DNA from 3 places in the Streptomyces sp. NPDC001407 genome. Region 3 is predicted to be linked to each of the others. Evidence: predicted binding sites of a transcription regulator. Region 3 holds the regulator's gene; each other region holds the start of a gene.

Region 1 (10,056 bases), on a different contig from region 3:
CGACATACACCGCCCACTGGCCGACGAGCCGGCGCATCGGCCCTGCGTTACCCGTGCTGCGCGCTTCTCTCAGAGCTTCAGCGCGCTCGGTGTCGAAGGTCGTCAGCGAAGAGGGCATGACCTTGGCAACGGCAGCCCGCAGGTCTTCCGGAGTGTTGGCAGGCTGCGGGATCAGCGGGGTGTCAGGCCCATCCGTCGCCTCGTGGCCGTCCGTCGGGCCGGTGGTCATACAAGCCTCCGGCGGTTGTTGATCTCCGACACCTGCGCGCGCAGGTAGGCGCGGAGCGTCGTGGTCTGAGCGGAGGCAGCGGGGCAGCTCCACTCCTGGCCCCCTCCGGGCTGGCGTAGCCGCACGAAGGCGAAGTCACGTGTGTGGCCGATGACTTGGCCGACCGCTCCGGTCCTGCTGTCGATGACGTATGCCCCACGCGGCGGAATTTCTCTGTTCACGCTACCTAGGGTTACGGGGCGTGGCTAGCCTCGTAAGTGACGATTGCGGGACGTGCGTCGCGCGTACCGTTCAGGCACTGGGAAGGGCGGGCGCGTTGACGGGTATGAGTTCTCTGCCGCCGATCAACTGGCGCTATTGCGGTAACCAGATGAAGCTCTGGCGGGCTCTGGCAGGGGTGTCCCGGGAGGACTTGGCCAAGGAGGCCAACTACGGCGCCGAGACCGTCAAATCGATGGAGCAGGGGAGGCGTCGGCCCACGCTGCGCCTGCTTCAGGTGGCCGACGAAATGTGCGGAGCGAACGGCCTGCTGCTGGCGTCGCACGCCTATCTGGGGCCGGAGAAGTCCGACAGGTTGACGCACGACTTCATGCTGTACGAGGCCGAGGCGATCGCCATCAGCTCCTTTCAGCCGCAGCTCATCCCCGGACTGCTCCAGACCGAGGAGACGGCGCGTGCGCTGCTCGAAGGTACCTGGCCGCCGGTGGACGACAAGACGATCGAGGACCGAATCGTGGCTCGGCTGGCTCGCCAGAAGTTGCTGGAGAGGCTGGGTACGTCCTTCGAGTTCGTCATCGGTGAGGTGGCCGTGCGCTACCCCGTCGGCAGCATGGATGCTCACAAGCGCCAGCTTCAGCGCCTCCTGGACGTGGGGGAGCAGCGCAACGTGACCGTTCAGGTCCTGCCTGCCGGCGGTGCTCACGTCGGACTCAACGGGCCGCTTGTCTTGCTGGAGACGGCCGAACATGATCGACTCGGCTTCGAGGAAGGTCAGACGGTGGCCTTGCTGTATGCGGAAGCCGAAAAAATCAACATCGCGGTCAAACGCCATGCGTTGATCGGTCGGTTGGCTCTCAGCCCCAAGGAATCTGCGTGCTACATCAGGAAGTTGATGGAGGAGCTATGAGTGATGCGATGCTGTGGCTGAAGTCCAGCTACAGCGACACGGAAAGCGAATGCGTAGAGGTCGCCGCCCGCCCGCACGTCGTCCACGTCCGGGACTCGAAGCGAATACCCGGGCCCCAGCTGGTCACCCCGGCAACCGCCTGGGCCGAATTCGTCGCGTACGCGGCGACCACTTGAGCTCCGGGGGCCCAGGGGTCGGCCCCCGGTTTCGGGAAGGGGCGGGGAGGGGAGAAAAAGCCGCCTCACCCCCCGGCCGAGACTTGAGCTCCGGGATCCGGGGTCCGGACCCCGAGCCCTGTCTTAAAGGAATGGACGGCGGGTATCACCCGCCCACCCACCCTCTCTCCAACCCCCGCGCACACCACACGAGTTAACTTCCAGTGGTCGGGTTGCGACGGCTCGTCGCCACGCTCTAGCGTTCGCAGCGACAAAGCGACCCCGGCAGGTGTTAGCAGCACCGAACCGGGGTCTGACCCACAAGATCACCAAGGCTGATCTCATGGCTTACGCCAACTCTAGTGGCGCCGCGCGCCCCACGCACGTGCACCCGCAAGCCACTCCCGGCTACGGCAAGCGGAGCGCTCCCGAACAGGAGCCCCGCCGCGCGGGCGACTTCGCACATCTGCCCGCCCGCGAGGCCCTGATCGCCGCGTTTGTCGACCGCTTGCCCGAGGGTGCGGCCATGGACGCGAAGACTCTGGCGGCGAACATCCCCGCGTACGGCCAGGCCGCGTGCCGTACGGCCATCCGCCGCCTCGCGGAGGCGGGTCACCTGCGGATGGTGAAGGAGCACCGCAAGGGTGACGGCGGCAGCATGCACTGGGTGACGCGGACGTACTTCTCGCGCACGGCGCGGGGCGACGCGTGGTGGGAGGCGTTCCTGAGGGGAGACGTCGTCCCGGAGGCGCGCCACGAGCCACCGGCGCGCTCGGAGGCGTACGACGCGCTCGCGTCCCTGGGCCGCACCGACCCCCGGATGACGCTGTCGGCGGCGACTGCCGCGAGCTGGAGGAACTGGCCACGGAGTGGCTGGCGAGAGGCGCGTCGCCGAAGGACCTCGTACGCGAACTCACGGCGGGGCTGCCCCCGGTGGTGCACTTCGCGCGCGGCATGGCCCGTACGCGCCTGACCGACAAGATGCCACCGGAAAGGGTGGAGTTGGCGCCCGCCGACGCGGTCATACGGCTCCTCGCTGGACAAGGAGAGTGGGCCGATCCCGATGGTGTTCTGATGACTGTCGAGGTGACTTCACATGACTCGGACACCGATCGCCGTGACCGGAAGGAGAAGCGCGACGGCTATGCCGCCGTCGGCATCCCGGTGTACCTCCTCGTCGACCGCGACGAGTGCATGGTGACCGTCTACAGCGAGCCCATGAACGGGAAGTACCTCAGCCGGAAGTCGCATCCGTACGGCGAGACCGTCACGCTCCCCGACCCGGTCGGCATCACCTTGGCGACAGAGGAGCTCAAGGACTACACCCACTGAACCGCGAAGTCCCGTTCGGCCCATGGCCCCGTGCGCGCCCCGCACCCGCGTGTCAGCGTGGTGGGACCGCACCGGCGCGCGCAAGGAGGTCCACCCGTGAGCGGCAACAAGGTCTGGACTGTCGAGGTCAGCATCAAGGAACACGACCACGTGGTCACCGCCGAGGCCCGCCTCACGGGCAGGGCCCCGGGCCCGATGGTCGGCGACGGCACCGCGCACTGCCACCCCGCCGACGAGAACGTCCCGGCGATCGGCGACGAACTGGCGGCCTCCCGCGCTCTGCACCACCTGTCCAGCCAGCTGCTGGACATCACGATCAAGGACATCCAGGCCCACACCCGCGAACGCGTGCACGGCATCAGCGACGAGTGATCCCGCGCCGGGGCTTGAGCCTCAGCTTTCCAGCAGGAACGCGGTGTCCAACGCGGGGTAGGGGTCCGGGAGGTGGACCTTGCCGCCGATCTCGGTGGTCGTGGTCGTCCGGTAGTGGCTGAGAGCGGGGTTGTCCACGTCGGGTACGGGCTCGGAGTGCACGTACACCCGGTTCGTCTGGCGGTGAACGACGACATAGACCGGCACTCCGCCGGCGGCGTAGCTGCGGTACTTGGGGCCCGTGTCCGACTCATGGTTGGTCGAGGTGACTTCGCCGACGAGGGCGAGCAGGTCGATGGGGTACCAGCCCCGGTGAGCCCGGCGGTAGGCCTCGTCCACCTCGGTGGGCTTGCGTCGCTTCACGTAGAAATCGGGGATGAGCAACGAGCGGGTGCGCTCGCCTTTCAAGCCGAGCCGGAAGCCATTGCCGTATCCCGCTTGCCGAATGCCCGCTGAGCGCAATTGGAAGTAAAGCTCTGCCGCACTGTCGTTGTGGTTATCGTCCGGCTGCGGTGGCACGACCACCATCCCCTCGATGCACTCGGGCCGGACAGGCACATCGAATGCCTTCTCGACCGCGATCAACAGATCGATGGGGTCCTGCGGCTTCTTCACCGGTTCGGTGACGGGATCGGCGGTCATCGCTGTCCTCCCTTGTCGCTGTTGCCAGGCTACGCCTGGACCGGGTGCCCCAGCAGCATTGTCGGAGCCCCCGCCACGCGCGTAAGTACGATCACACAGGAGTTCACCCCTTCGAGTTTCAGCTTCTTGCGCAGTTCCTCCGGCTCCACCGCCGAGCCCCGCTTCTTGATGACCGCGACGCCGATCTCCCGTTCGCGCACCAGCTTTTTGAGGTGCTTGAGGTTGAAGGGGAGCACGTCGGTGATCTCGTAGGGCGTCGCGTACGGCGTCGGGCGGAGTTCGTCGCTCGTCACGTAGGCGATCGTCTCGTCGATCAGGCCGCCGGCGAGGTCTTCCGCGACCTCGGCGACGAGGTGGGCGCGGATGACGGCGCCGTCCGGTTCGTAGAGGTAGCGGCCGACCGGGCGGACCGCGGGGTCGGCCAGGCCGCGGCCGGTGAGGGTCGCGCCCGAGGGGAGCAGCGTCGAGCGGTGGGTGCCGGGCGCCGTGCCGAACCACAGCACCGCTTCCTTGACGTCGCCCCCGTCCGAGATCCACTCGGCCTCCGCCTCGTCGGGGATCGCCTCGTGCGGGATGCCGGGCGCGATCTTCAGCGCGGCGCGCGGGGCGGAGAGGGCGGCCCGGACGGCCCAGGACAGCGGGGGTGAGTACGCCTCCGGGTCGAAGATCCGGCCGCGTCCGCCCCGGCGCGCGGGGTCGACGAAGACGGCGTCGTACGCGGCGGTGTCGATCTCCGTGACGTCCGCGCAGCGCACCTCGATGAGGTCGGCCAGGCCGAGCGCCTCCGCGTTGGCGACCGCGACCGCGCAGGTCAGCGGGTCACGGTCGACGGCGAGGACCCGTACGCCCGCGCGGGCCAGCGCGAGCGCGTCGCCGCCGATGCCGCAGCAGAGGTCGGCCACGGAGCGGACGCCGAGCGCGGCGAAGCGGGCGGCGCGGTACTCCGCCACGGTCCGGCGCGTCGACTGCTCGACGCCGTTGGGCGTGAAGAACATGCGGTACGCGTCCTCCGCCCCGAACTTCGCGACGGCCCGCTGCCGCAGCCGCGCCTGCCCGATCGCCGCGGAGACCAGCTCGGCCGGGTGCTCGCGGCGCAGCCGGGTGGCGGTGGCCAGCTCCTGGGCGGGGTCGTAATCGCGGAGCTCGTCCAGGAGGCGCCGCCCTTCGTCGGTGAGGAGAGCGGCGAAGGCTTCGGTCGGCTGGTTCGGTGCGGGCACGGTTTCATTCTTTCCCCAGCCCCGCTCCTTTCCGTAATCGGGCTCCGGGGAGCGGCAGGGCCCACCCGCCTCGCTTCACTCGAACGAGTGAACAAGAATCGGAAGGGTGAGCTCCTCCATATCCGGCCCCCGGGTCGCCGCCATCGCCCTGCTGCTCGCCGGACTCGTCTCCGGGTGTTCCGGATCGTCGTCCGGCCCGGGGAAGCCCGCGCCGTCGGCCACCGGTCGTACGGAAGCGCCCTCGGCCTCGCCCTCCACCGACACCGGCGCGTACCGCCGCTGGGGGCTGGACGCGCCCCTCGCGGCGCCGCCCGCGCCGCCCGCGGCGAAGGTGACGGACGGGATGAAGCCGGGGGAGAAGCCCAAGGTCGTGCGGCGGGTGGACACCAAGGACAAGGTCGTCTTCCTGACCTTCGACGACGGGGCGGAGAAGGACCCGGAGTTCGTGAAGATGACGAAGGACCTGAAGCTGCCCTTCACGATGTTCCTGACGGACGACATCGCCCGCGCGGGCCGCGGCTACGGCTACTTCGAGCAGCTGCGGGGCGATGCCGGCCACCCGAACACCATCGAGAACCACACCCTCTCCCACCCCAACCTGCGCACCCTCTCGCCCGACGCGCAGCGGCACGAGATATGCGGGCAGCAGGACCGGCTGGAGAAGCGGACCGGGGTCAAGCCGCCGCTGTTCCGCCCGCCGTACGGCAATTACAACGACGCGACACTCACGGCGGCCGGCAGCTGCGGGGTGAAGGCGGTCGTGCTGTGGGAGGCGACGATGCAGATCAACGACATGCGCTACGCCGAGGGCGACAAGCTGCGCCCCGGCGACATCGTCCTCGCGCACTTCCGCGGTCCGCAGGAACTCAAGGGCACCTCGATGACCAAGATGGTGACGAACATGCTGCGCAGCATCCAGAAGCAGGGCTACACGGTGGCCCGCCTGGAGGACTACGTCTGAGTGAGGGGCGCGGCTCCGTCGCTGACTGCGGCGTATCGAGCCCGTCCGGCGATTGAGGACAACCGCCGCGAAGCGGTGGTGCGGGTGACGATTACGGCCGACGGCCCAGGGGAAGATCCACCCCCACGCCACGGCGCGCGCCGCAGGCGAATTGGCACTCCGCTTGACCGAGTGCTAACCGCGTCATAGTCTCGCTTCCGTTGGCACTCTCCACCCGGGAGTGCCAAACACAGCGACGGGCAGATCCGGCACCCGCGACGACGGATCCGACCTGGTCGCCACCTCAGACAGTTAACCCCGTGAGATCTCCGAAGGGGGAGGTCGGATCGTGACGACCGCCAGCTCCAAGGTTGCCATCAAGCCGCTCGAGGACCGCATCGTGGTCCAGCCGCTCGACGCCGAGCAGACCACGGCCTCTGGCCTGGTCATCCCGGACACCGCGAAGGAGAAGCCCCAGGAGGGCGTCGTCCTGGCCGTGGGTCCGGGTCGCTTCGAGGACGGCAACCGTCTTCCGCTCGACGTGACCGTCGGCGACGTCGTGCTCTACAGCAAGTACGGCGGCACCGAGGTGAAGTACAACGGCGACGAGTACCTCGTCCTCTCGGCCCGCGACGTCCTCGCGATCGTCGAGAAGTAATTCACCCGAAGTTTTTTGATCTGCGCCCCGTGCTCCCGCTCTTCACCGGCCGGGCGCCCGGGGCGCAGTTCGTTTGAAGCGATAGCCGGTCACTGACGCGTGGCCGAGGATCGCAACGAGAGGACTTGAAGCAACCATGGCGAAGATCCTGAAGTTCGACGAGGACGCCCGTCGCGCCCTCGAGCGCGGCGTCAACAAGCTGGCCGACACGGTCAAGGTGACGATCGGCCCCAAGGGCCGCAACGTCGTCATCGACAAGAAGTTCGGTGCCCCGACGATCACCAACGACGGTGTCACCATCGCCCGCGAGGTCGAGCTCGACGACCCCTACGAGAACCTTGGCGCCCAGCTCGTCAAGGAGGTGGCGACCAAGACCAACGACATCGCGGGTGACGGCACCACCACCGCGACCGTCCTGGCCCAGGCGCTGGTCCGCGAGGGTCTGCGCAACGTCGCCGCCGGTGCTTCCCCGGCCTCCCTGAAGAAGGGCATCGACGCCGCGGTCAAGGCCGTCTCCGAGGAGCTCCTCGCGACCGCCCGTCCGATCGACGACAAGTCCGACATCGCCGCCGTGGCCGCGCTCTCCGCGCAGGACAAGCAGGTCGGCGAGCTCATCGCCGAGGCGATGGACAAGGTCGGCAAGGACGGTGTCATCACCGTCGAGGAGTCCAACACCTTCGGCCTGGAGCTGGACTTCACCGAGGGCATGGCCTTCGACAAGGGCTACCTCTCGCCCTACATGGTCAGCGACCAGGAGCGCATGGAGGCCGTCCTCGACGACCCGTACATCCTGATCCACCAGGGCAAGATCTCCTCGATCCAGGACCTGCTGCCGCTGCTGGAGAAGGTCATCCAGGCCGGCGCCAGCAAGCCGCTGCTGATCATCGCCGAGGACGTCGAGGGCGAGGCGCTCTCCACCCTCGTCGTCAACAAGATCCGTGGCACCTTCAACGCCGTCGCCGTCAAGGCGCCCGGCTTCGGTGACCGCCGCAAGGCGATGCTCGGCGACATGGCCACCCTCACCGGTGCCACCGTCATCGCCGAGGAGGTCGGCCTCAAGCTCGACCAGGCCGGTCTGGACGTGCTGGGCACCGCCCGCCGCGTGACCGTCACCAAGGACGACACCACCATCGTCGACGGTGGCGGCAGCTCCGAGGACGTCCTCGGCCGCGTCAACCAGATCAAGGCCGAGATCGAGGCCACGGACTCCGACTGGGACCGCGAGAAGCTCCAGGAGCGCCTCGCCAAGCTCGCCGGTGGCGTCTGCGTCATCCGCGTGGGCGCGGCCACCGAGGTCGAGCTCAAGGAGAAGAAGCACCGTCTGGAGGACGCCATCTCCGCGACCCGCGCCGCGGTCGAGGAGGGCATCGTCTCCGGTGGTGGCTCCGCTCTGGTCCACGCCGTCAAGGTGCTCGAGGGCAACCTCGGCAAGGAGGGCGACGAGGCCACCGGTGTCGCCGTGGTCCGCCGCGCCGCCGTCGAGCCGCTGCGCTGGATCGCCGAGAACGCCGGCCTCGAGGGCTACGTCATCACCTCCAAGGTCGCCGAGCTCGACAAGGGCCAGGGCTTCAACGCCGCGACGGGCGAGTACGGCGACCTGGTGAAGGCCGGCGTCATCGACCCGGTCAAGGTCACCCGCTCCGCGCTGGAGAACGCCGCGTCCATCGCGTCGCTGCTGCTCACGACCGAGACCCTGGTCGTCGAGAAGCCGGCCGACGAGGAGCCCGAGGCCGGTCACGGCCACGGTCACTCGCACTGACGCCACGCGCATCGCACGGCCGCGGCCCGGCACCCCTTCCCAGGGGTGCCGGGCCGCGGCCGTTGCCGGCCGGTCACTTGGGGCCGTACCTGCGGCCCGTCGTGGACGACGCCCGGCTCACGGCGCCGCGCGGCGCCAGCCGCATCAGACCCGTGAGCGCCTTGTAGCGCGGGTCCGGCACGGAGAGGGTCTTGCCGTGCGCGAGGTCCCGCAGCGCCGCCGCGACCAGCTTGTCCGCGTCCAGCCACAGCCAGCCGGGGACGTTCTCCGTGCCCATCCCGGCCCGCTGGTGGAACTCCGTACGCACGAAACCGGGGCACAGGGCCATCAGCCGCACGCCCGTACCCGCCAGGTCCCGGGCCACGCCCTGGGTGAACTGCACCACCCACGACTTGCTCGCGCCGTACGTGCCGCGCGGGGTGAAGGCGGCCACCGACGCGACGTTGATGACAGCACCCCGCCGGCGCTCCCGCATCCCCTCGGCCGCCGCCGAGGTCAGCCGCAGCACCGCCTCGCAGTGCACCTTGAGCATCCGCAGCTCGTCGGCCATCGGCACTTCGAGGTACGCGCCCTTGTTGCCGAAACCGGCGTTGTTGACCAGCAGATGCACCGGGCGCGCGGCGTCGCGGAGCCGGGCCTCGACGGCCTCGATGCCCTTGTCCTCGGCGAGGTCGGCGGGGAGGACCTCGACCTCCACGCCGTGCCGGTCGTGGAGGTCGGTCGCCTGCTCGTGCAGGCGCTCCTCGTTGCGGGCGACGAGGACCAGGTCGTGGCCGTCGGCCGCGAGCTTGCGCGCGAAGGCGGCGCCGATCCCGGCGGTCGCTCCTGTGATCAATACAGTCGTCATACAGGCACGTTAGAGCCCGGGGACGCCCCGCGGCGGTGCGCTGTCCGCTTTTCGCCGGTCTCCGATCGGGCTCACCCGGCCGCCGCGTGCGCGAGCGCCTTCTCGTGGATCCCGGCGGGCAGCCCGTCACCAGCTGCCGAAACGCCGGGCGGCAGGTCCCTTCCGAGGGCGGGGGCGGTCACCCGAGGTCCACGGGGAGCAGGTCATGGGGAAGCCCGGCGACGTCGCTCAAAGTAGTGAACCGATATTTACGATCGCCCCCAAGGTGGGCTTATGCTCGAAGAATGATCGAGGCTCGTCATCTGAGGGTGCTGCGCGCGGTGGCCGCCACCGGATCCTTCTCGGCCGCGGCCCGCGAGCTGGGGTGCACCCAGCCCGCCGTCAGCCAGCAGATGAAGGCCCTGGAGCAGTCCACGGGCACCCCGCTGCTGATCCGCACCGGACGCGAGATGCGCCTCACCCAGGCCGGCGAGGCGCTGGTCCGGCACGCCTCCGGGATCCTGGCCGGGCTGACCGCGGCCGAGGAGGAGATCGCCGCGATCGCCGGCCTGCGGGCGGGGCGGGTGCGGATGGTGTCCTTCCCCAGCGGCAGCTCGACGCTGGTCCCGGGCGCGCTCGCGCGGATGCGCGCCGCGCACCCCGGCACCCGGATCTCGCTGGTGGAGGCGGAGCCGCCGCGCTCGGTGGAGATGCTGCGCGACGGCGACTGCGAGATCGCGCTGGCCTTCCGCTATCCCGAGGTGCGCGGTGCGGACCCGGCCGCGGCCGCGGAGTGGGAC
Region 2 (10,056 bases), on a different contig from region 3:
GGCCGACACCGCCGCCGGGCTGGACACCGCGCAGCTGGAGCCGGCGGTCGGCGCGCTGGCCACCGCCCGGCGCATCGACGTCTACGGCATCGGCGCCTCCAACCTCGTCGGCCAGGACCTGGTGCAGAAGCTGCTGCGCATCGGCCTGATCGCGCACGCGCCCGCCGACCCCCACCTGGCCGTCACCAACGCCGTGCAGCTGCGGGCCGGTGACGTCGCCATCGCCATCACCCATTCGGGCCGGACCACCGATGTGATCGAGCCGCTGCGGGTCGCCTTCGAGCACGGCGCGACGACGATCGCGATCACCGGCCGCCCGGACGGGGAGATCGCGCAGTACGCCGACCACGTCCTCACCACCTCCACCGCGCGGGAGAGCGAGCTGCGCCCGGCCGCGATGTCGAGCCGCACCAGCCAACTGCTCGTGGTGGACTGCCTGTTCATCGGCGTCGCCCAGCGGACGTACGAGCGGGCGGCACCCGCCCTGTCCGCCTCCTACGAAGCCCTCGCCCACCGCCACGACCCCCGCCGCTGAGCCCCCGTTCCGGCACACGGAAAGGCGCCGCACCCATGGAATCGCCCGCACACGCGGCGCTCCGCGCCGAACTCGCCGCGCTCACCACCGAGGCGTTCCGCCCCGAGCTCGCGGACATCGACCGGCTGCCCACGCTCGACATCGCGAAGATCATGAACGGTGAGGACGCCACCGTCGCCACCGCCGTCGCGGCCCGGCTCCCCGGCATAGCGGCCGCCATCGACGCGATCGCGGCCCGGATGGCCGGTGGCGGGCGGCTCGTCTACGCGGGCGCGGGCACGGCCGGCCGGCTCGGGGTGCTGGACGCCAGCGAGTGCCCGCCGACCTTCAACACCGACCCCGCGCAGGTCGTCGGCCTGATCGCGGGCGGCACGCCCGCGCTGGTCACCGCGGTGGAAGGGGCCGAGGACAGCCGGGAGCTGGCCGCCGGGGACCTGACGGCGATCGGGATCGGCCCGGCCGACACGGTCGTGGGCGTCTCCGCGTCCGGCCGCACCCCCTACGCGCTGGGCGCCGTCGAGCACGCCCGCGCGGCGGGCGCGCTCACGGTCGGGCTGTCCTGCAACGCCGGCTCGCCGCTCGGCGCGGCCGCCGAGCACGCCATCGAGGTCGTCGTGGGGCCCGAACTCCTCACCGGATCGACCCGGTTGAAGGCGGGCACCGCGCAGAAGCTCGTCCTCAACATGCTCTCGACCATCACCATGATCCGGCTCGGCAAGACCTACGGAAACCTCATGGTCGACGTGCGCGCCTCCAACGACAAGCTGCGCGCCCGCTCCCGGCACATCGTCGCCCTGGCCACCGGCGCGTCCGACGCGGAGACGGAGGCGGCGCTGGCGGAGACCGGCGGCGAGGTGAAGAACGCGATCCTCGTCGTGCTCGGCGGGGTCGACGGCCCCACGGCGGCGCGCCTGCTCCAGGAGTCGGCCGGGCACCTGCGCGCGGCCCTGCGTGCGGTCGCCGGGGGCTGACCGGCGGGAGAGAATCCCGTTACGAGCGTCCCCGGAGCAAGGGACTTCACCCATGGCCCCAGCCGACAGCCCCGCCGCCATCGCCGCCGCGCTGCTCCCGCTCCTGGGCGGCGCCGGGAACATCGCCTCCGTCGAGAACTGCATGACCCGGCTGCGGCTGGAGCTCCACGACCCCGCCCTCGTCCGGGGCGAGGCGCTGCGGGCGCTGCCGGCCGTGCTCGGCGTGGTCGAGGACGGGCGGGTCCGCCAGGTCGTGCTGGGCCCGGGAGCCGTCGCCCGGGTGGCGCCCGAGCTGGCGCGGCTCTGCGCGGCCGCGCCGGTCACCGCCGAGGCCCTCGCCCAGCGGGGCGCGGCGATCCGCGCCGAGCGCGCCGAGCGCAACGCCACCCCCGGCAAGCTCTTCCTGCGCCGGATCGCGGCCGTCTTCGTGCCGCTGATCCCGGCGCTGATCGGCTGCGGCATCGTCGCCGGGCTCGGCGGGCTGCTGGCCAATCTGCACCGGCTGCCCGGCCTCTCGCCCGCGCTGACCGCGGTGGCCTCGGGCTTCATGTCGCTGATCGCGGTGTTCGTCGGCTACAACACGGCGAAGGAGTTCGGCGGCACCCCGGTGCTGGGCGGCGCGGTCGCGGCGATCACGGTCTACGGGGGCGTCGGCCGGGTCAGCGCCTTCGGGGAGCGGCTGGAGCCGGGCCAGGGCGGGGTGCTCGGCGCGCTGGCCGCGGCGCTGCTGGCGACCCGCGTCGAGAAGTGGTGCCGCAGGCGGGTGCCGCAGGCCCTGGACGTCCTCGTCACCCCGACGCTGACGGTGCTGGTGACGGGCCTGGTCACGCTGTACGGGCTGATGTACGCGGCCGGGAAGGTCGCCGCGGGCATCGGGCGGTGGGCCGACTGGCTGCTGGCCCACGGCGGCGCGGGCGCGGGCTTCGTCCTGGGCGGGCTGTTCCTGCCGCTGGTGATGCTGGGCCTGCACCAGGCGCTGATCCCCATCCACACGACACTGATCCAGCAGGAGGGCTATTCGGTCCTGCTGCCGATCCTGGCGATGGCGGGCGCGGGCCAGGTGGGGGCGGCCCTCGCGGTCTACGTCCGGCTCCGGCGCAATCTGTCGGTGCGCGGCACGATCCGCTCCGCGCTCCCGGCGGGCCTGCTGGGCATCGGGGAGCCGCTGATCTACGGCGTCTCGCTGCCGCTGGGGCGGCCGTTCGTCACGGCGTGCGTGGGCGGCGCGTTCGGCGGCGGCTTCGTGGGCCTGCTGAACCAGCTGGGCGTCAAGGTCGGCGCCACGGCCATCGGCCCGTCCGGCCTGGCCCTCTTCCCCCTGCTGAAGGGCAACCACGGCCTCGGGAGGACGGCGGCGGTCTACGCGCTGGGGCTGCTGGTGGGGTACGTGACGGGCTTCGCGGCGACGTACTTCTTCGGCTTCGGCCGGGAGTCGCTCAGGGAGCTGAACGCGCCGAGGGCGGCACCCCGGTGATGGGGTACCGCCCTCGGAAGACTCGAGCTGCTCCCGATCACCGGACGGAGTCCGGTGCAGCGTCCCGAAGCGTGTGAGGCCGGCTACGGCCGAACACTGCGAGGGGCGCGTCGGGAGGATTCAGCTCAGAAGTCCATGTCACCGCCCGGCATGCCGCCCGGAGCGGCCGCGGCGGCCTTCTCCGGCTTGTCGGCGATGACGGCCTCGGTGGTCAGGAACAGCGCGGCGATGGACGCGGCGTTCTGCAGGGCGGAGCGCGTGACCTTCGCCGGGTCGATGATGCCCTCGGCGATCATGTCGACGTACTCGCCGGTCGCGGCGTTCAGGCCGTGGCCGACCGTGAGGTTGCGGACCTTCTCCACGACGACGCCACCCTCGAGACCACCGTTGACGGCGATCTGCTTGAGCGGGGCCTCCAGGGCCAGGCGCACGGCGTTGGCGCCGGTGGCCTCGTCACCCTCGAGCTCGAGCTTCTCGAAGACCGCGGAGGCCTGGAGCAGGGCCACGCCACCACCGGCGACGATGCCCTCCTCGACGGCCGCCTTCGCGTTGCGCACGGCGTCCTCGATGCGGTGCTTGCGCTCCTTGAGCTCGACCTCGGTCGCGGCACCGGCCTTGATGACGGCCACGCCGCCGGCCAGCTTCGCGAGGCGCTCCTGGAGCTTCTCGCGGTCGTAGTCCGAGTCGCTGTTCTCGATCTCGGCGCGGATCTGGTTGACGCGGCCCTGGACCTGGTCGCTGTCACCGGCACCGTCGACGATGGTCGTCTCGTCCTTGGTGATGACGACCTTGCGGGCGCGGCCGAGCAGGTCGAGACCGGCGTTCTCCAGCTTGAGGCCGACCTCCTCGGAGATGACGGTGCCACCGGTGAGGATGGCGATGTCGCCGAGCATGGCCTTGCGGCGGTCACCGAAGCCCGGGGCCTTGACGGCGACGGACTTGAAGGTGCCACGGATCTTGTTGACGACCAGGGTCGACAGGGCCTCGCCCTCGACGTCCTCGGCGATGATCAGCAGCGGCTTGCCGGACTGCATGACCTTCTCGAGGAGCGGCAGCAGGTCCTTGACCGAGCCGATCTTCGAGTTGACGATCAGGATGTACGGGTCGTCCAGGGACGCCTCCATACGCTCCATGTCGGTGGCGAAGTACGCCGAGATGTAGCCCTTGTCGAAGCGCATACCCTCGGTGAGCTCCAGCTCCAGACCGAAGGTCTGGGACTCCTCGACGGTGATGACGCCTTCCTTGCCGACCTTGTCCATCGCCTCGGCGATGAGCTCGCCGATCTGGGTGTCGGCGGCGGAGATGGAGGCGGTGGAGGCGATCTGCTCCTTGGTCTCCACGTCCTTGGCCTGCTCGAGCAGCGCACCGGAGACGGCCTCGACGGCCTTCTCGATGCCGCGCTTGAGGGCCATCGGGTTGGCGCCGGCGGCGACGTTGCGCAGGCCCTCGCGGACCAGCGCCTGGGCCAGGACGGTCGCGGTCGTCGTGCCGTCACCGGCAACGTCGTCCGTCTTCTTCGCGACCTCCTTGACCAGCTCGGCGCCGATCTTCTCGTACGGGTCCTCGAGCTCGATCTCCTTGGCGATGGAAACACCATCGTTGGTGATCGTGGGGGCGCCCCACTTCTTCTCGAGGACGACGTTGCGGCCCTTGGGGCCGAGGGTGACCTTGACGGCGTCGGCGAGCTGGTTCATCCCGCGCTCGAGACCGCGCCGTGCCTCCTCGTCGAACGCGATGATCTTGGCCATGTGAAGTGGTCCTCCCGGGACGTCGGGGGTCCCCCCATGCCGTTCAGGCTATGGGGGAAGGATTTCTCCGGACCGCGCTGGCGCCCGCGACGGACGGCTCACCGGCCTGATGGTTCCTTGCCCCACCCGGCTGATGGACCTCACCGACGGTCCAAATCTGTCACTCTCACGGGGAGAGTGCTAACGCCAATGATTAGCACTCGACCCACCAGAGTGCAAGCGATCCGTCGGCGAGCGCACCGTAAGTGGCACCGGGGGCACCTCCCAGCGTTAGCTGGGGGCGCAAGCGCCTCTACCGAACGGCACCCCTACGGAGAGAACGCGACCGGGTACACACGGAACGCGCACGCGTACACGTACACGTACACGCGCGAGGGCACACGAAGGGCCCGTACCCCGGTGCGCGGGTACGGGCCCCTCGGCGAGCTGAGTGAGCCGGTGGTCGATGCGCCGAGATCAGACGGCGAGCTTGACCATGTCCGCCTGCGGCCCCTTCTGGCCCTGCGAGATCTCGAACTCCACTCGCTGACCCTCCTCGAGGGTGCGGTAGCCGTCCATCTGGATCGCGCTGTAGTGGACGAATACATCCGCACCACCGTCGACCGCGATGAAGCCGTACCCCTTCTCCGCGTTGAACCACTTGACGGTGCCCTGAGCCATGCCTAACTCCCCTATTACTGGCCCTTGCGCAGGACCGCACTTCGCGGACCCGGGTCAGACCTCACCCCTGGAACTCTCCCCAGCCGGTGGCAGGAGGAATCCCAGTGGCGTGCGCCGGAACGCGTCGACCGCGGCTGAATGTATCTGCACGGATGCCGTCTGCAACAGGTCACTCGGACGAGAATTCCCGGCGCGGCCGATTGCCGAAATACGGCGAACTCCGGTGGATCCAGGGCAAGTCGGGCCGGGCATAGCGCAAGCAACCCGACAATTCGCGCACACAGTTCGCGCACAACTTGACGGGTTCTCATATGCGTTCGGCACTGACGCCGGAGGGGGATCGCCCCAACTGTATCGCGCTCAACAGACGGAATCGCCCCGTCCACTTCGTGGCCGGGGCGATTCCGGGGGTCTTTCGCAAGGAGCCTGCGTAAAGCTCAGCCTCCGGCGACGGCGGGGATGATCGAGACGCCGGAGCCGTCCGGCGTGGGCGTCAGAAGTCCCTGCTCGAACCGCACATCGTCGTCGTTGACGTAGACGTTCACGAACCGGCGCAGCTTCCCCGCGTCGTCGAGGACGCGGGCGGCGATGCCGGGGTGGTTCTTCTCCAGATCGCCGATCACCTCGGCGAGCGTCGCGCCCTCGGCGGGGACTTCGGCGACACCTCCGGTGTAGGTGCGGAGGATGGTGGGGATGCGCACGGAGATGCTCATGGGGGTCCTGCCTTTCCGGTCTTCCGGTGAATGGTCGGGTACGGACGTCAGCCGGTGGCGAGCCCGGCGGCGCGGAACGCCTCCAGGGACGGCCGGATGGTCGCGGACGGCCCGGCCGCCACGGCGTCCAGCGTCTTGAGCCCGTCCCCGGTGTTGAGCACGACCGTCGTCAGCGCGGGGTCGAGCACCCCGCGCTCGACGAGCTTGCGGGTGACGCCCACCGTCACCCCGCCCGCGGTCTCGGCGAAGATCCCCTCCGTCCGGGCCAGCAGCCGGATCGCGTCGACGATCTCCGCGTCGTCCACGTCCTCCACGGCGCCGCCCGTCCGCCGGGCGATGTCGAGCACGTACGGCCCGTCCGCGGGGTTGCCGATGGCGAGGGACTTCGCGATCGTGTCCGGCTTCACCGGCCGCACCACGTCGTGGCCGTCCTTGAACGCGCGGGAGACCGGCGAGCAGCCCGCCGCCTGGGCACCGAAGATCTTGTACGGCCGGTCCTCGACCAGGCCCAGCGCGATCAGCTCCTTCAGCCCCTTGTCGATCTTCGTGAGCTGGGAGCCGGAGGCGATGGGCACCACGATCTGGTCCGGCAGCCGCCAGCCCAGCTGCTCACAGATCTCGTAGGCGAGCGTCTTGGAGCCCTCGCCGTAGTACGGGCGGAGGTTGACGTTGACGAAGCCCCAGCCCTCGCCGATCGGGTCGCCGATCAGCTCGGAGCAGAAGCGGTTCACGTCGTCGTAGGTGCCCTCGATGCCGACGAGGTCGCCGCCGTAGACCGCGGCCATGACGACCTTGCCCGCCTCCAGGTCGTGCGGGATGAAGACGCAGGACTTGAAGCCCGCGCGGGCCGCGGCGGCACCGACCGCGCCGGCGAGGTTGCCGGTCGAGGAGCAGGAGAGCGTGGTGAAGCCGAAGGCGCGCGCCGCCTCGACCGCGATGGCGACGACGCGGTCCTTGAAGGAGTGCGTGGGGTTGCCGGAGTCGTCCTTGACGTACAGCCCGCCGGTGAAGCCCAGCTCGCGGGCGAGGTTGTCGGCCTTGACGAGCTTGGTGAAGCCGGGGTTGAGGCTGGGCCGGTCCGCGACGTCGGCGGGGACGGGCAGCAACGGGGCGTAGCGCCAGATGTTGTCGGGACCGGACTCGATGCGGCGGCGCAGGGCCTCGGGGTCCCCGGTGGGGAGGTCGTACGCGACTTCGAGCGGGCCGAAACAGGCGGCGCAGGCGAAGATGGGACCGAGGTCGAACCGCTCGCCGCACTCACGGCACGAGAGGGCGACGGCGGGACCGAGCGCGACAGAAGTGGTTGAGCTTTCGACAGACTGCACAGCCATGGAGGCGAGGCCCTTTCTCCTCATCTTCCTCGCGGCGAACCTCGCCACGAGACGGAATTGGCACCTTCCCCACCGGGAGCCTCGCTGCTTACGCGCAAGACCGGCGGGAGGGTTGCCGGGGCTTCAACGGGCCGTGTCCCTCTGCCCCTCTGGATGAGCGGTATGGCACTGGGCACTGCCCAGGCGTTTGTGCGCGCGGCGACCCCGACATACGACGGCGTTCCGCGTTGTTCAGACTGTAACCGAAGGCACGGAGGCCCGAGACAGCCGTCCGTACCGCGAGATGCGTCACAGAACCACGTCACAGAACCACATCGCAGAACCAGAGGAGTCGTTCACGTGCTGGAAGAGGTGGAGCGCTGGCTGGACCGGCGGTCCTGGTCCGTCGGAGACCGTCCGCTCGACCAGCTGCTCGCGGCCAAACGGGAGAAGGGCACCACGGTCAGCGTGGTGCTGCCCGCGCTGGACGAGGAGGCGACCGTCGGCGACATCGTCGCCACGATCCGGCGCGAGCTGATGACGGACGCGATGCCGCTGGTGGACGAGCTGGTGGTGCTCGACTCCGGCTCCACCGACCGCACGGCCGAGGTCGCCGCCGCGGCCGGCGCGCGCGTGGTGCACCGCGACTCGGTGCTGCCGCGGCTGCCCGCCCTGCCCGGCAAGGGCGAGGTGCTGTGGCGGTCGCTGCTGGTGACGCGCGGTGACGTCGTCTGCTTCGTCGACGCCGATCTGCGCGACTTCTCCGCGGACTTCGTCTCCGGCATCGTCGGCCCGCTGCTGACCGAACCCGGCGTGCAGTTCGTGAAGGCGATGTACGACCGCCCGCTCGGCGAGGTGGCCGGGCAGGGCGGCCGGGTGACCGAGCTGGTGGCCCGCCCGCTGCTCAATCTGCACTGGCCGCAGCTGGCGGGCTTCGTCCAGCCCCTGGGCGGCGAGTACGCGGCCCGCCGCTCGCTCCTGGAGAGCCTGCCGTTCCCCGTGGGCTACGGCGTGGAACTCGGCCTCCTGGTCGACGCGCTCCACACGGTCGGCCTGGACGCGCTGGCCCAGGTCGACGTGGGCGTCCGCGTCCACCGCCACCAGGACGGCCGCGCGCTGGGCCGGATGGCCGCCGCGATCTACCGCACGGCGCAGCTGCGGCTGGCTCGCGGCCATTTGGTGCGGCCGTCTTTGACCCAGTTCGAGCGTACGTCCGAGGGATTCGTCCCTCGGACGTACGCGGTGGACACGGAGGAACGCCCCCCGATGCGAGAAATCCCGGAATACGCGAGCCGCGACGCCGCGTAGCGGGTTCTTGTGCCCCAGCCCCGCCCCTTCCCGGCTGCGTCCGATCTGCGGCTCCGCCGCGTGGGGGCGCCTGCGGCGCTTTGTTCCCCAGCCCCGCCCCTTCCCGAAACCGGGGAGACCCCGCCCCCCCTGACCGCGCTCCGCGCGGTGTCCTCAAACTCCCCCAGCTGCCTCCCCCAGACTCCGTCCGGGGGAGGCAGCTGGGGGAGGCAGCGGACCCGCAGCCCGGGGTCTGGGGCAGCGCCCCCCACGCGGCGGAGCCGCAAATTAGATGCAGCCGGGAAGGGGCGGGACTGGGGAAACAATCCCGGCCGCACCCAGGCACGGGTCCGGGGCGGAGCCCCGGCCGCGGCGGAGCCGCGCAACAGACGCTGCGGGAAGGGGCGGGGTAGGGGAACAAAGCCCGCCGCAGGCGCAGCCGACCCGCACCCACCCCCGCCAAGGACAAACGTTTGAACGGCCGGCAGTCAGGCAAGGCTGGCCACATGGTCGTTGAGCACATGCAACCGCACACGCACGCCGCCCAGATCGTCGTCGCCTCCAACCGCGGCCCGGTCTCGTACAAGCTGGTCGACGGCGAGCTGACGGCCGGCCGAGGCGGTGGCGGTCTCGTCTCGGGGCTCAGCGCCATAGACCGCGACGCCGGCGCCGTATGGGTGTGCGCGGCCATGAGCGAGGGCGACCGCGAGGCGGCGCGGCGCGCGGGCCGCAGGCTCGACGCCGAGGACACCGGCGGCCACCGGGTGCGCATGCTGGACGTCGCCCCGGACACTTTCACCGCCGCCTACAACGGCATCGCCAATTCCGTGCTGTGGTTCGTCCACCACATGCTCTACGAGACGCCCCTGGCCCCCGTCTTCGACGCGGACTTCCGACGGCAGTGGGCGGCGTACGAGGCGTACAACGCGGCCTTCGCGGACGCGCTCGCCGAGGAGGCCGCGCAGGGCGCGGCCGTGCTCGTGCAGGACTACCACCTGGCACTGGTGCCGGGCCTGCTCCGGGAGCGCCGCCCGGACCTGCGGATCGGCCACTTCTCGCACACCCCCTGGGCCCCGCCCGACTACTACCGCGTACTGCCGGACGACGTCGCTGAGCGGGTGCTGCGCGGCATCCTGGGCGGCGACCGCGCGGCCTTCCTGACCGAGCGGTGGGCGGACGCGTTCGCCGACTGCTGCGAGAAGGTCCTGGGCGCGGAGATCGTCCGCGGCACGGGCGGTACGGCGGTGCTCTTCGAGGGGCGGACGACCCGGCTCGGCGTGCACGGCCTCGGCGCCGACGCGGACTTCCTGCGGGAGCGCGCGCACCGGCCGGATGTCGAGGAGCGGATGGCGGCGCTC
Region 3 (10,056 bases):
TCTTCAGCGGCGTGGTGTACGAGACGGGCGGGCGCACGGTCTTCGTCCAGCCCGGCACGCATATCGTCGAGCCGATCGTGTCCTGCGTGACGTCCGGGTTGTACGCGCCGGGCTGGCAGTTCGCGTCGGGCAGCGGCAGGTAGGACTGGCTGCACGAGGCGGCGAGGCCCGCGGTGTGCGGCGCGGCGTGGGCGGTGCCGGCGGCGAGGACGCCGCTGACGGCGAGCGCCAGCGACGCCGAGGCGGCGGCGAGTCTGTACGGAGAGCGCATGGGGGGCTCCTCCACAAGGAGGCCCGGCCGATCCGGGCTGTTGTGGGCATGACACCACTCAAGGTGTCTATGCGGGTAGAGCCACGAGGTGAACATGTGATGACCAGCGGCTTTTCTTAACCCCCTCATGGGGGACGCTTGCCCGAGCCTGGGAAAACTCTTGGGAGTTACGGACTTCTCGGGTCGAAATTCGTCCGGAAGTCGTGGCGGAGAACAGCGCCGCCCTCGCCGTACGCCACGGGGAGACCGTCGGTAGAGTCAACCGGTGACAGCTTCCCCCCGGCCGCGCGCGGCGGCCTCGACCCGCACCTGGCGGCCCGCCACGGAGATCGAGCGGGCCCTGCGAGAAGCGGCCGGCAACCACGACCGGACCGGCTATCTGCGTCTCCTCGCGACGGCGGACCTGTTCCACTACGTCCCGAAGGAACACGTGGACAGCGGCCGCCGCGCGTACGTCCCCGCCGACGACATCCAGGGAACCTGGTGCCTCGTCATGCGGACCGCGGGCGAACGGCTCCCCCGGCGCGCCCGGTTCGTCGTCGCCCGCACCTCGCTGGCGGAACTGGCGGAGACCTGGCCCGGCCGCCGCTACTCCTTGCACGTGAACCCGGGCACGCCGGCCTTCATGCGCCTGACCGCGGGCGTCCTGGACCGGCGCCGGTGGAGAACCATCGCGAGGGAGGAGACCGCGAAGCTCCCCGCCGGCACCCGCCCCACCCGCCTGCTCACCACACAGGCGGGCCCGCGCACGGGCCAGCTCGCCCACGCGCTGGCCTGTGGCGCGCACCTGTCCGTCGCCAACGGCGTGCTGTGGAACGAAGTGGGCGACGTCTACGACGACTACGCCCAGGAAGTCAGCCTCCTGCGGGAGTCGTGGGGCACGGTCACCGCCCAGGACTGGCAGAAGCAGATGGACGCGCTGCTGGCCGGACGCAACAGCCCGCCGGAACCCGAATTCACCCTCGACATCCGCCAGGAGCTCGCGAGGGCGAACTCCGGCACGGTCGACGCGGACCTCTGGCGTCGCGCCTGCACCGCCGTACTCACCGACATGGACGCGCCGGCCGAGGCGAACGCGGTGGTCCAGGAGCTGATAGGCCGCATCCTGCGCTACGAGTCCCGCTTCCGCGCCGACGGCCTCCTGCCACCGGACGGCGTCGTCCGCAGCGCCGTCGGCTACGACTACGGCCGCGCGGTCAGCTTCGCCCGCTGGGGCCTGAGCGCCCGCCTCTGCCCCGCCGAGACGGCGGAGTCATCGATCCTGCGCGCGGGCGAACTGTGCCGCGAGGCGTACGACTCCTGGGAGGACTTCTCCGCCGGTTACGCCCTGGGACGCGTGCTCCGGTTCGACACGGAGGAATTCGGCGAGTGGTACGCGCAGGCACTCGATCCCCACCGCATCCTGCTGTCGGAACCGCGAAGCCCTTGGCGGACGATTCCTTGGGGGATGACTTCTGCGGTCTGAGCGGGCTTGACGAAGTCCGGAGCCGTTCGCCCTACGACCAACGCCCCGTCCGTCCCAGCAGCAGTGCCGTCGCGGCCGTGCCCGCCGTCGAGGTGCGGAGGACGCTCGGGCCCAAGCGGTACGGCTTCGCGCCCGCTTCCGCGAAGGCGGTGAGTTCTTCGGGGGAGACGCCGCCCTCGGGGCCCACCACGAGGACGATGTTGCCCGTGGGAGGGAGTTCGGCCGTGGCGAGCGGGGCGCTGCTGCCCTCCTCGTGGAGGACCGCCGCGAACGCCGCGTCGGCCAGCAGCGTGCAGACCTGCTTGGTCGTCAGCAGGTCGGACACCGGCGGGAAGCGGAGGCGGCGGGACTGCTTGCCCGCCTCGCGGGCCGTGGCGCGCCACTTGCCCAGGGCCTTCGTGCCGCGCTCGCCCTTCCACTGCGTGATGCAGCGCGAGGCCGCCCAGGGGACGATCGCGTCCACGCCCGTCTCGGTCATGGTCTCGACCGCGAGCTCGCCGCGGTCGCCCTTCGGCAGGGCCTGGACGACGGTGATGTGCGGCTCCGGCAGGGGTTCGGCGCGGACCGAGGTGACGGCGACGTCGAGACGGTCCTTGCCCTCGACGGCGGCCACGGTGCCGAACGCGCCCGTGCCCGCGCCGTCCGTCAGCACGATCTCCTCGCCCACGCGCAGCCGCCGCACGGAGACGGCGTGCCGCCCCTCGGGGCCGCCGAGCGGGAAGACCGTACCGGGGAAGACGCCCGTGAGGGCATCCTCCTCGACCAGGAAGACCGGCGCTGTCATGACTCGCTCCCTCGCATTTCACGTCCCCCCGGTCCTGCCCCCGCGTCCCCGCCGCCCGCCAACGCGGCCCGTGCCGCGTCCAGTTCGGCGGTGAGCACCTCGACCAGCCGCGCGGCCGGAAGCTCACGGGCCAGCCGGTGGCCCTGCCCTGCCCACAGGTTGAGGCCCTGCGGGTCACCCGCCGCCGCGGCCGCCTTGCGCAGCCCCGCCGTCAGGTAGTGCACCTGGGGATAGGCGGCGGGAGCGTACGGGCCGTGCTCACGGATGAAACGGTTCACCAGGCCCCGGGCCGGGCGGCCGGAGAAGGCGCGGGTGAGTTCGGTGCCGACGAACAGCGGGTCGGTCAGGGCCTGCTTGTGCACGGTGTGCGCGCCCGACTCGGGGCACACCAGGAACGCGGTGCCCAGCTGCGCGGCGCTCGCGCCCGCGGCGAGCACGGCGGCTATCTGGGCGCCGCGCATCAGGCCGCCCGCGGCGATCATGGGGATGCGTACGGCCTCGCGGACCTCGGCCAGCAGCGCCAGCAGGCCGACGCCCGCGCCCGCGCCGTCCAGGTGCGGGTCGTCGCGGTGGGTGCCCTGGTGGCCGCCCGCCTCGACGCCCTGGACGCAGACCGCGTCCGCGCCCGCCAGCTCGGCGGCCCGCGCCTCGGCGGCGGTGGTGACGGTGACGACGGTGACCGTACCGGCCTTGGCCAGTGCTTCCAGGGCGGCGGCGGACGGGCAGCCGAAGGTGAAGGAGACCAGCGGGACGGGGTCGTCGAGGAGGATCGCGAGCTTCGCCTCGTAGGCGTCGTCGCTGCCCTGGCACCAGTCGCCGAGCGGCGTCTCGTACCAGGTGGCCTCGCCCGCGAGCTGCTCGGCGTAGACCTCGACGGCGGCCGGGTCGGCGGCGGGGGGCTGCGGCATGAACAGGTTCACGCCGAAGGGTGCGGCCGTGCACGCGCGGAGCTGCTTGATCTCCTCGTACATCGCGGCCGGGGTCTTGTAGCCCGCCGCCAGCGATCCGAGGCCACCGGCCTCGCAGACGGCGGCGGCGAGCGGCGGGCCGGAGGCGCCGCCGGCCATGGGGGCTTGCACGATGGGGTGCCGGAGCAGGTCCGTCAGCACGGCGTCACCCCGGGTGTCGATGGCCATGACCACATCGTGTCACACGCGGTGCGCCCCGGCGGGCGGGCTGTCGGCTGAGGTCGGTGGCGCGGGTGGCCCCGGCGGGCGGGCTAACGGCTGAGCTCAGGTGCCGCGGTGGCCCCGGCGGGCGGGCTGCCGGCCGAGCTCAGCTGCCGTCTGCGGCGGGAGCGGCCTGCGGCCGCGTCCTCAAACGCCGGACGGGCTTGAGGGGTTGCGGTCAGTCCGCACCCTCAAACGCCGGACGGGCTTGAAGGGTTGCGGTCAGTCCGCACCCTCAAGCCCGTCCGTACGTGGTTCGCGCCGCCTATCGCCCGTTGAACGCATCCTTCAACCGCGAGAACAACCCCTGCTGCCCCGGCTTACTGTGCCCGCCCGGGGGACAACCCCCGGACCCCCGGCCCAGCGCCTACCGACCGTTGAACGCATCCTTCAACCGCGAGAACAACCCCTGCTGCCCCGGCTTGAACTCGCCCATCGGGCGTTCCTCGCCGCGCAGCTTCGCCAGCTGGCGGAGGAGGTCCTCCTGCTGGGGGTCGAGCTTGTTGGGCGTGATCACCTCGACGTGGACCACGAGGTCACCACGGCCACCGCCCCGCAGGTGCGTGACGCCGCGCTGGTGCAGCGGGATCGACTGGCCGGACTGCGTGCCCGGGCGGATGTCGATCTCCTCGACGCCGTCCAGGGTCTCCAGCGGCACCTTCGTGCCGAGGGCCGCCGCCGTCATCGGGATGGTGACCGTGCAGTGCAGATCGTCGCCGCGCCGCTGGAAGGTCGGGTGCGCCGTCTCGTGGATCTCCACGTAGAGGTCGCCGGCGGGGCCGCCGCCGGGGCCGACCTCGCCCTCGCCCGCCAGCTGGATGCGGGTGCCGTTGTCGACACCGGCCGGGATCTTGACCGTCAGGGTGCGGCGCGACCGGACGCGGCCGTCGCCGGCGCACTCCGGGCACGGGGTCGGCACCACAGTGCCGAAGCCCTGGCACTGCGGGCAGGGCCGCGAGGTCATGACCTGGCCGAGGAAGGACCGGGTGACCTGCGAGACCTCACCGCGGCCGCGGCACATGTCACAGGTCTGCGCGGAGGTGCCGGGGGCCGCGCCCTCGCCGCTGCACGTGGTGCAGACGACGGCGGTGTCGACCTGGATCTCCTTGGTCGTGCCGAACGCGGCCTCGCTGAGGCTGACTTCGAGCCGGATCATGGCGTCCTGGCCACGGCGGGTGCGCGAGCGCGGACCGCGCTGCGACGCCTGGCCGAAGAAGGCGTCCATGATGTCGGAGAAGTTGCCGAAGCCCGCGCCGAAGCCGCCGGCGCCACCCCCGCCGCCGCCGTTCGCGGAGAGCGGGTCGCCACCGAGGTCGTAGACCTGCTTCTTCTGCGGGTCCGAGAGCACCTCGTAAGCGGCGTTGATCTCCTTGAACCGCTCCTGGGTCTTCGGGTCCGGGTTCACATCCGGGTGCAGCTCACGGGCGAGGCGGCGGAATGCCTTCTTGATCTCGTCCTGCGAGGCATCACGCCGTACGCCCAGGACCGCGTAGTAGTCCGTGGCCACTTACGACTCCGCCAGGATCTGTCCGACGTAACGTGCCACTGCGCGTACCGCTCCCATCGTTCCGGGGTAGTCCATGCGGGTCGGTCCGACCACGCCGAGTTTGGCGACTGCCTCGTCGCCCGAACCGTAGCCGACGGCGACGACCGATGTGGAGTTCAGGCCCTCGTGAGCATTCTCATGACCGATTCGCACGGTCATGCCCGAGTCCTTGGCCTCGCCGAGCAGCTTGAGCAGCACCACCTGCTCCTCCAACGCCTCCAGCACCGGCCGGATCGTCAGAGGGAAGTCGTGCCCGAAGCGGGTGAGATTGGCGGTGCCGCCGATCATCAGCCGCTCCTCGGTCTCCTCGACCAGGGTCTCCAGCAGGGTCGCGAGGACCGTGGAAACGGTTCCTCGGTCCTCCTGCTCGAAGGACTCGGTGAGGTCCTGCACGAGCTGGGGCACATCCGCGAACCGGCGGCCGACGACCCGGCTGTTGAGCCGCGCGCGGAGATCCGCGAGCGAGGTCTCGCCGATCGGCGCCGGGCAGTCGACCATGCGCTGCTCGACCCGGCCGGTGTCCGTGATCAGCACCAGCATCACCCGTGCGGGGGCCAGCGAGAGCAGCTCCACGTGTCGCACGGTCGAGCGGGTCAGCGAGGGATACTGCACCACCGCCACCTGCCGGGTCAGCTGCGCGAGCAGCCGCACCGTACGGCCCACGACGTCGTCGAGGTCGACGGCGCCGTCGAGGAAGTTGTGGATGGCGCGCCGCTCCGGCGTCGACAGGGGCTTGACGCCCGCGAGCTTGTCGACGAAGAGGCGGTAGCCCTTGTCGGTCGGGATGCGGCCGGCGCTCGTGTGCGGCTGGGCGATAAAGCCCTCGTCCTCCAGGGCGGCCATGTCGTTGCGCACGGTCGCCGGGGACACGCCGAGGCGGTGCCGCTCGGTGAGGGCCTTGGAGCCGACGGGCTCCTCGGTCCCCACATAGTCCTGGACGATGGCGCGCAACACTTCGAGCCTGCGTTCGCTCAGCACCGCGCACCTCCAGTCCAGCCGTCTTACGGGGTCCTTCCCTGGCACTCCATGGTCACGAGTGCCAGATCCCTTCAGCCAGTGTACGGCCGTGCACCGCGGCGAGGGCAAGAGCGGTCCCGCCGTGCGCCCGCACACACCGCCGCCGCACGCCCGCCGGGCGGGCAACCGTACCGCGCTCCGGCTAGCGTCCGGGTATGGAGAGCCATGAGGGGACAGCCCGTTGGGAACGGCTCGCGCCAGGGGTCGCGCGTCGCAGAATGCCCGTGTGGGACGCCACGATCGGGGTGATCGCGGGCCCGTCGGCCGTCCTGCTCGTCGATACCGGGGCGACGCTACGCGAGGGCGCGGAGGTCCGGCGGGAGGCGCGGGAGCTCTTCGGCCGTGACGTGACACACATCGCTCTGACGCATCCCCACTTCGACCACGTCTTCGGCACGGCGGCGTTCCCAAAAGCGCGGGTGTACGGCGCGGTGGGGCTCGCCGACGTCCTCGCGCGCGAGCGGGAGGAGCTGGCGCGGGACGCCGTACGGCACGGCGCCGACCCGGCGGCCGCCGCCGAGGCCGCGGACCTGCTCGTACGGCCCGGCCATCCGGTCTCCGGCGAGCTCACGCTCGACCTCGGCGGCGGGCGGCAGGCGCTGCTGGCCAATGTGGGTCCCGGCCACACGGCGCACGACCTGGCCGTGCTGGTGGCCCCTTCGGGCGGGGCGCCGGAGGTCGTCTTCTGCGGTGACCTGGTCGAGGAGTCGGGCGACCCGCAGGCGGGCCCGGACGCGCTGCCCCGGCAGTGGCCGGCGGCGCTGGACCGGCTGCTGGCGCTGGGGGGTGAGGACGCGGTGTACGTCCCGGGGCACGGGGCGGTGGTGGACGCGGCGTTCGTGCGGGAGCAACGTGACGCGCTGGCGGCGCGGTTCAGCGTGTCGTGAGGCGCGGCGCGGCTTCCCGATCTTGATCCACAATGGCCCGCATGCGCAGCAGACAATACGGCCCTGATCTCACCCCTCCGTGGAAGCGTCAGCAGCCCGCGCCCGAGGTGCCCGCCGAGCCGGATCTCGTGGTCGAGGAGGTCGCCACCGGCTTCTGCGGGGCGGTGATCCGCTGCGAGAAGACGGCGCAGGGGCTCACCGTCACCCTGGAGGACCGCTTCGGCAAGCACCGTGTCTTCCCGATGGAGCCGCGCGGCTTCCTGCTGGAGGGGCGCGTGGTGACCCTCGTACGCCCGGCGGCCACGAACGCGCCGCAGGGCCCGGCCCGTACGGCCTCCGGCTCGATCGCCGTCCCGGGGGCGCGGGCGCGCGTGGCGCGCGCCGGGCGCATCTACGTCGAGGGGCGCCACGACGCGGAGCTCGTGGAGCGGGTGTGGGGCGACGACCTGCGGATCGAGGGCGTGGTGGTGGAGTACCTGGAGGGCATCGACGACCTCCCCGCCATCGTCCGCTCCTTCGCACCGGGCCCGGACGCGCGGCTGGGGGTGCTGGTCGACCACTTGGTGCCGGGCTCGAAGGAGTCCCGGATCGCGGCTTCCGTCACGGACGCGAACGTCCTGGTGGTGGGCCATCCGTACATCGACGTGTGGGAGGCGGTGAAGCCGGCGTCGGTGGGTATTGAGGGGTGGCCTCGGGTGCCGCGGGGGGAGGACTGGAAGTCGGGGGTGTGCCGGGCGCTGGGGTGGCCGGTGAACACGGGGGCGGCTTGGCAGCGGATTCTGGGGGCGGTGGGGTCCTACAAGGACCTGGAGCCGTCGCTGCTGGGGCGGGTGGAGGAGTTGATCGATTTTGTGACGGTGCCGACTGCTTAGCGGGCGGTGCCGGGCGAGGTCCGGAATTCCGATGTGTCCAAGGTGACGCCCAGCATGACGAGCGGCACAGGATCGCCGAACTTCGTGGTCCGCGTTGCTGCGTAGTCAGCCTCATCCCCGGCGCCAACCGGCTCAGTGAGCAATACGCACTGGGCAGCGAAGGGGTCGACAATCAGGTAGGCAGGGACCTGCCCTGCCGCGTAAATGGAACGCTTGATCTTGTAGTCGCGGAGAGCGCTGGTCTTGGAGACCACCTCTACCACCAGCGTGGCGGCTGAGGCGGGGACAAGCCGTCCAGGACCCTCGAATGCCCCCTGCTCGACGACCAACAAGTCCGGGACCGGCTCACTGCTCTCGCCCGGGATGGCAAGGTCTTGGGTTTGCAGCGGATACCAACGATCTCGCGGAACCTGGTCCTGGACCGCCAGGACGATCAGGTTGTGGACCAACCCGGGCCCCGCCATCATCACGATTTCCCCCCGCAGAAGCTCGATCTTGTATCCCTCGAAGAGCTCGGGGTGCTCCTGGAATACAGCGATCATTCGTTCATCCACAGCGGTCATCTCCGTGGCCCTCCACATCCGCCGCGTGCTTTTGGCGGCAGCCTATGGAGAGCGTAGGCGGGTGCACAGCGTATGCGCGTCAGTTCACCCGAACTAGTGATCAGTCCACCAGATCCCGCACCACCGCGTCCGCCAGCAACCGCCCCCGCAGCGTCAGCACCGCGCGGCCCGACTCGTACGGCTCTGCCTGGAGGAGCCCGTCCGCCAGCGCCTTCGCCGCTGCCTTCGCCCCCGCGGGGTTGAGCAGATCCAGCGGGCACCCCTCCAGCAGCCGCAGCTCCAGCAGGATGCGTTCCACCCGCCGATCCTCGTCCGGCAGGACCTCGCGGCCCGCGCCCGGGGAGCGGCCCTCGGTGAGGGCCTGCGCGTAGGCGCCCGGGTGCTTGACGTTCCACCACCGCACGCCCCCCACGTGGGAGTGCGCGCCGGGGCCCGCGCCCCACCAGTCGGCGCCGCGCCAGTAGAGCTCGTTGTGGCGGCAGCGCCCGGCCTCGCTGGTGGCCCAGTTGGAGACCTCGTACCAGCTGAAGCCGGCGGCGGTGAGCCGGTCCTCGGCGATCAGATAGCGGTCGGCGTGGACGTCGTCGTCCGTCATGGGGACCTCGCCGCGCCGGATCCGGCGGGCCAGCTGGGTGCCCTCCTCGACGATCAGCGCGTACGCCGAGACGTGGTCGGGGCCCGCGCCGATCGCGGCGTCGAGGGAGGCGCGCCAGTCGTCGTCGGACTCCCCCGGCGTGCCGTAGATGAGGTCGAGGTTGACGTGCTCGAACCCGGCGGCCCGCGCCTCGGCGACGCATGCCTCCGGGCGGCCCGGGGTGTGCGTGCGGTCGAGGATCTTGAGCACGTGCTGGCGGGCGCTCTGCATGCCGAAGGAGATCCGGTTGAAGCCGCCTTCGCGGAGCTCCGCGAGATAGCGGGGGTCGACGGACTCCGGGTTGGCCTCGGTGGTGATCTCCGCGCCCTCCGCGAGCCCGAACTCGTCGCGGATCGCGCCCAGCATCCGTACGAGGTCGGCGGCGGGCAGCAGCGTGGGCGTGCCGCCGCCGACGAAGACGGTCTCCACCGGGCGCGGGTCGTCGCCCAGCACCTTCCGGGCGAGGCGGATCTCCTGGGCGAGCGTCTCGGCGTAGTTGTCGCGGGAGGCCAGGGCTCCGCCGGAGCCGCGCAGCTCGCTCGCGGTGTAGGTGTTGAAGTCGCAGTATCCGCAGCGTGTCGCGCAGTACGGCACGTGCAGATAGAAGCCGAGCGGCCGCTGCCCGGCGCCCTCCAGGGCGTGGTGGGGCAGCGCCCCGTCCTCGGGCACGGTTTCGCCGTCAGGCAGTACGGAAGGCATGGGTCCATTGTCCGGCATCGGCCGCCGGACCCTTGACCTCCGCCCGTCCGCCCGGCTCAGGACTCGCGGGCGCCCGCGTACATCTCCTCGATCAGGTCCTTGTACTGCCGCTCCACGACGGGCCGCTTGAGCTTGAGGCTCGGGGTGAG

Evidence for each region. Region 3 encodes HrcA, which represses chaperone genes, less so after heat shock. Its sites were predicted from a motif close to TTNGCACTCNGNNNNNCNGAGTGCNAA; they were not measured.
Region 1: a site for HrcA is predicted at 6,186-6,212, ahead of groES (co-chaperone GroES). Genes of this name have one in related genera too.
Region 2: a site for HrcA is predicted at 4,922-4,948, ahead of groL (chaperonin GroEL). Genes of this name have one in related genera too.

What each region holds. Positions count from the first base shown of each region.
Region 1 is NZ_JBIAWF010000022.1:1,361-11,416, forward strand. Features, by position in the region: gene ACFY1P_RS26275 (DUF6247 family protein) at 1-229, opposite strand, end outside; gene ACFY1P_RS26280 (hypothetical protein) at 226-450, opposite strand; gene ACFY1P_RS26285 (Scr1 family TA system antitoxin-like transcriptional regulator) at 555-1,355, shown strand; gene ACFY1P_RS26290 (DUF397 domain-containing protein) at 1,352-1,531, shown strand; gene ACFY1P_RS26295 (hypothetical protein) at 1,854-2,483, shown strand; partial or broken gene ACFY1P_RS26300 (Uma2 family endonuclease) at 2,537-2,842, shown strand; gene ACFY1P_RS26305 (DUF1876 domain-containing protein) at 2,939-3,214, shown strand; gene ACFY1P_RS26310 (Uma2 family endonuclease) at 3,236-3,856, opposite strand; gene ACFY1P_RS26315 (methyltransferase domain-containing protein) at 3,886-5,073, opposite strand; gene ACFY1P_RS26320 (polysaccharide deacetylase family protein) at 5,180-6,034, shown strand; gene groES (co-chaperone GroES) at 6,363-6,671, shown strand; gene groL (chaperonin GroEL) at 6,808-8,430, shown strand; gene ACFY1P_RS26335 (SDR family oxidoreductase) at 8,504-9,277, opposite strand; gene ACFY1P_RS26340 (LysR family transcriptional regulator) at 9,562-10,056, shown strand, end outside.
Region 2 is NZ_JBIAWF010000025.1:83,282-93,337, reverse strand. Features, by position in the region: gene ACFY1P_RS28540 (MurR/RpiR family transcriptional regulator) at 1-535, shown strand, start outside; gene murQ (N-acetylmuramic acid 6-phosphate etherase) at 571-1,506, shown strand; gene ACFY1P_RS28530 (PTS transporter subunit EIIC) at 1,559-2,980, shown strand; gene groL (chaperonin GroEL) at 3,106-4,728, opposite strand; gene ACFY1P_RS28520 (cold-shock protein) at 5,185-5,388, opposite strand; gene ACFY1P_RS28515 (MoaD/ThiS family protein) at 5,826-6,101, opposite strand; gene thrC (threonine synthase) at 6,149-7,432, opposite strand; SAM riboswitch class I at 7,450-7,592, opposite strand; gene ACFY1P_RS28505 (glucosyl-3-phosphoglycerate synthase) at 7,772-8,719, shown strand; gene ACFY1P_RS28500 (trehalose-6-phosphate synthase) at 9,205-10,056, shown strand, end outside.
Region 3 is NZ_JBIAWF010000008.1:70,394-80,449, forward strand. Features, by position in the region: gene ACFY1P_RS13855 (hypothetical protein) at 1-271, opposite strand, end outside; gene ACFY1P_RS13860 (DUF1266 domain-containing protein) at 537-1,736, shown strand; gene ACFY1P_RS13865 (16S rRNA (uracil(1498)-N(3))-methyltransferase) at 1,768-2,520, opposite strand; gene ACFY1P_RS13870 (nitronate monooxygenase) at 2,517-3,656, opposite strand; gene dnaJ (molecular chaperone DnaJ) at 4,057-5,196, opposite strand; gene hrcA (heat-inducible transcriptional repressor HrcA) at 5,197-6,213, opposite strand; gene ACFY1P_RS13885 (MBL fold metallo-hydrolase) at 6,471-7,139, shown strand; gene ACFY1P_RS13890 (DUF3097 domain-containing protein) at 7,181-8,011, shown strand; gene ACFY1P_RS13895 (Uma2 family endonuclease) at 8,008-8,574, opposite strand; gene hemW (radical SAM family heme chaperone HemW) at 8,675-9,907, opposite strand; gene ACFY1P_RS13905 (AMP-dependent synthetase/ligase) at 9,964-10,056, opposite strand, start outside.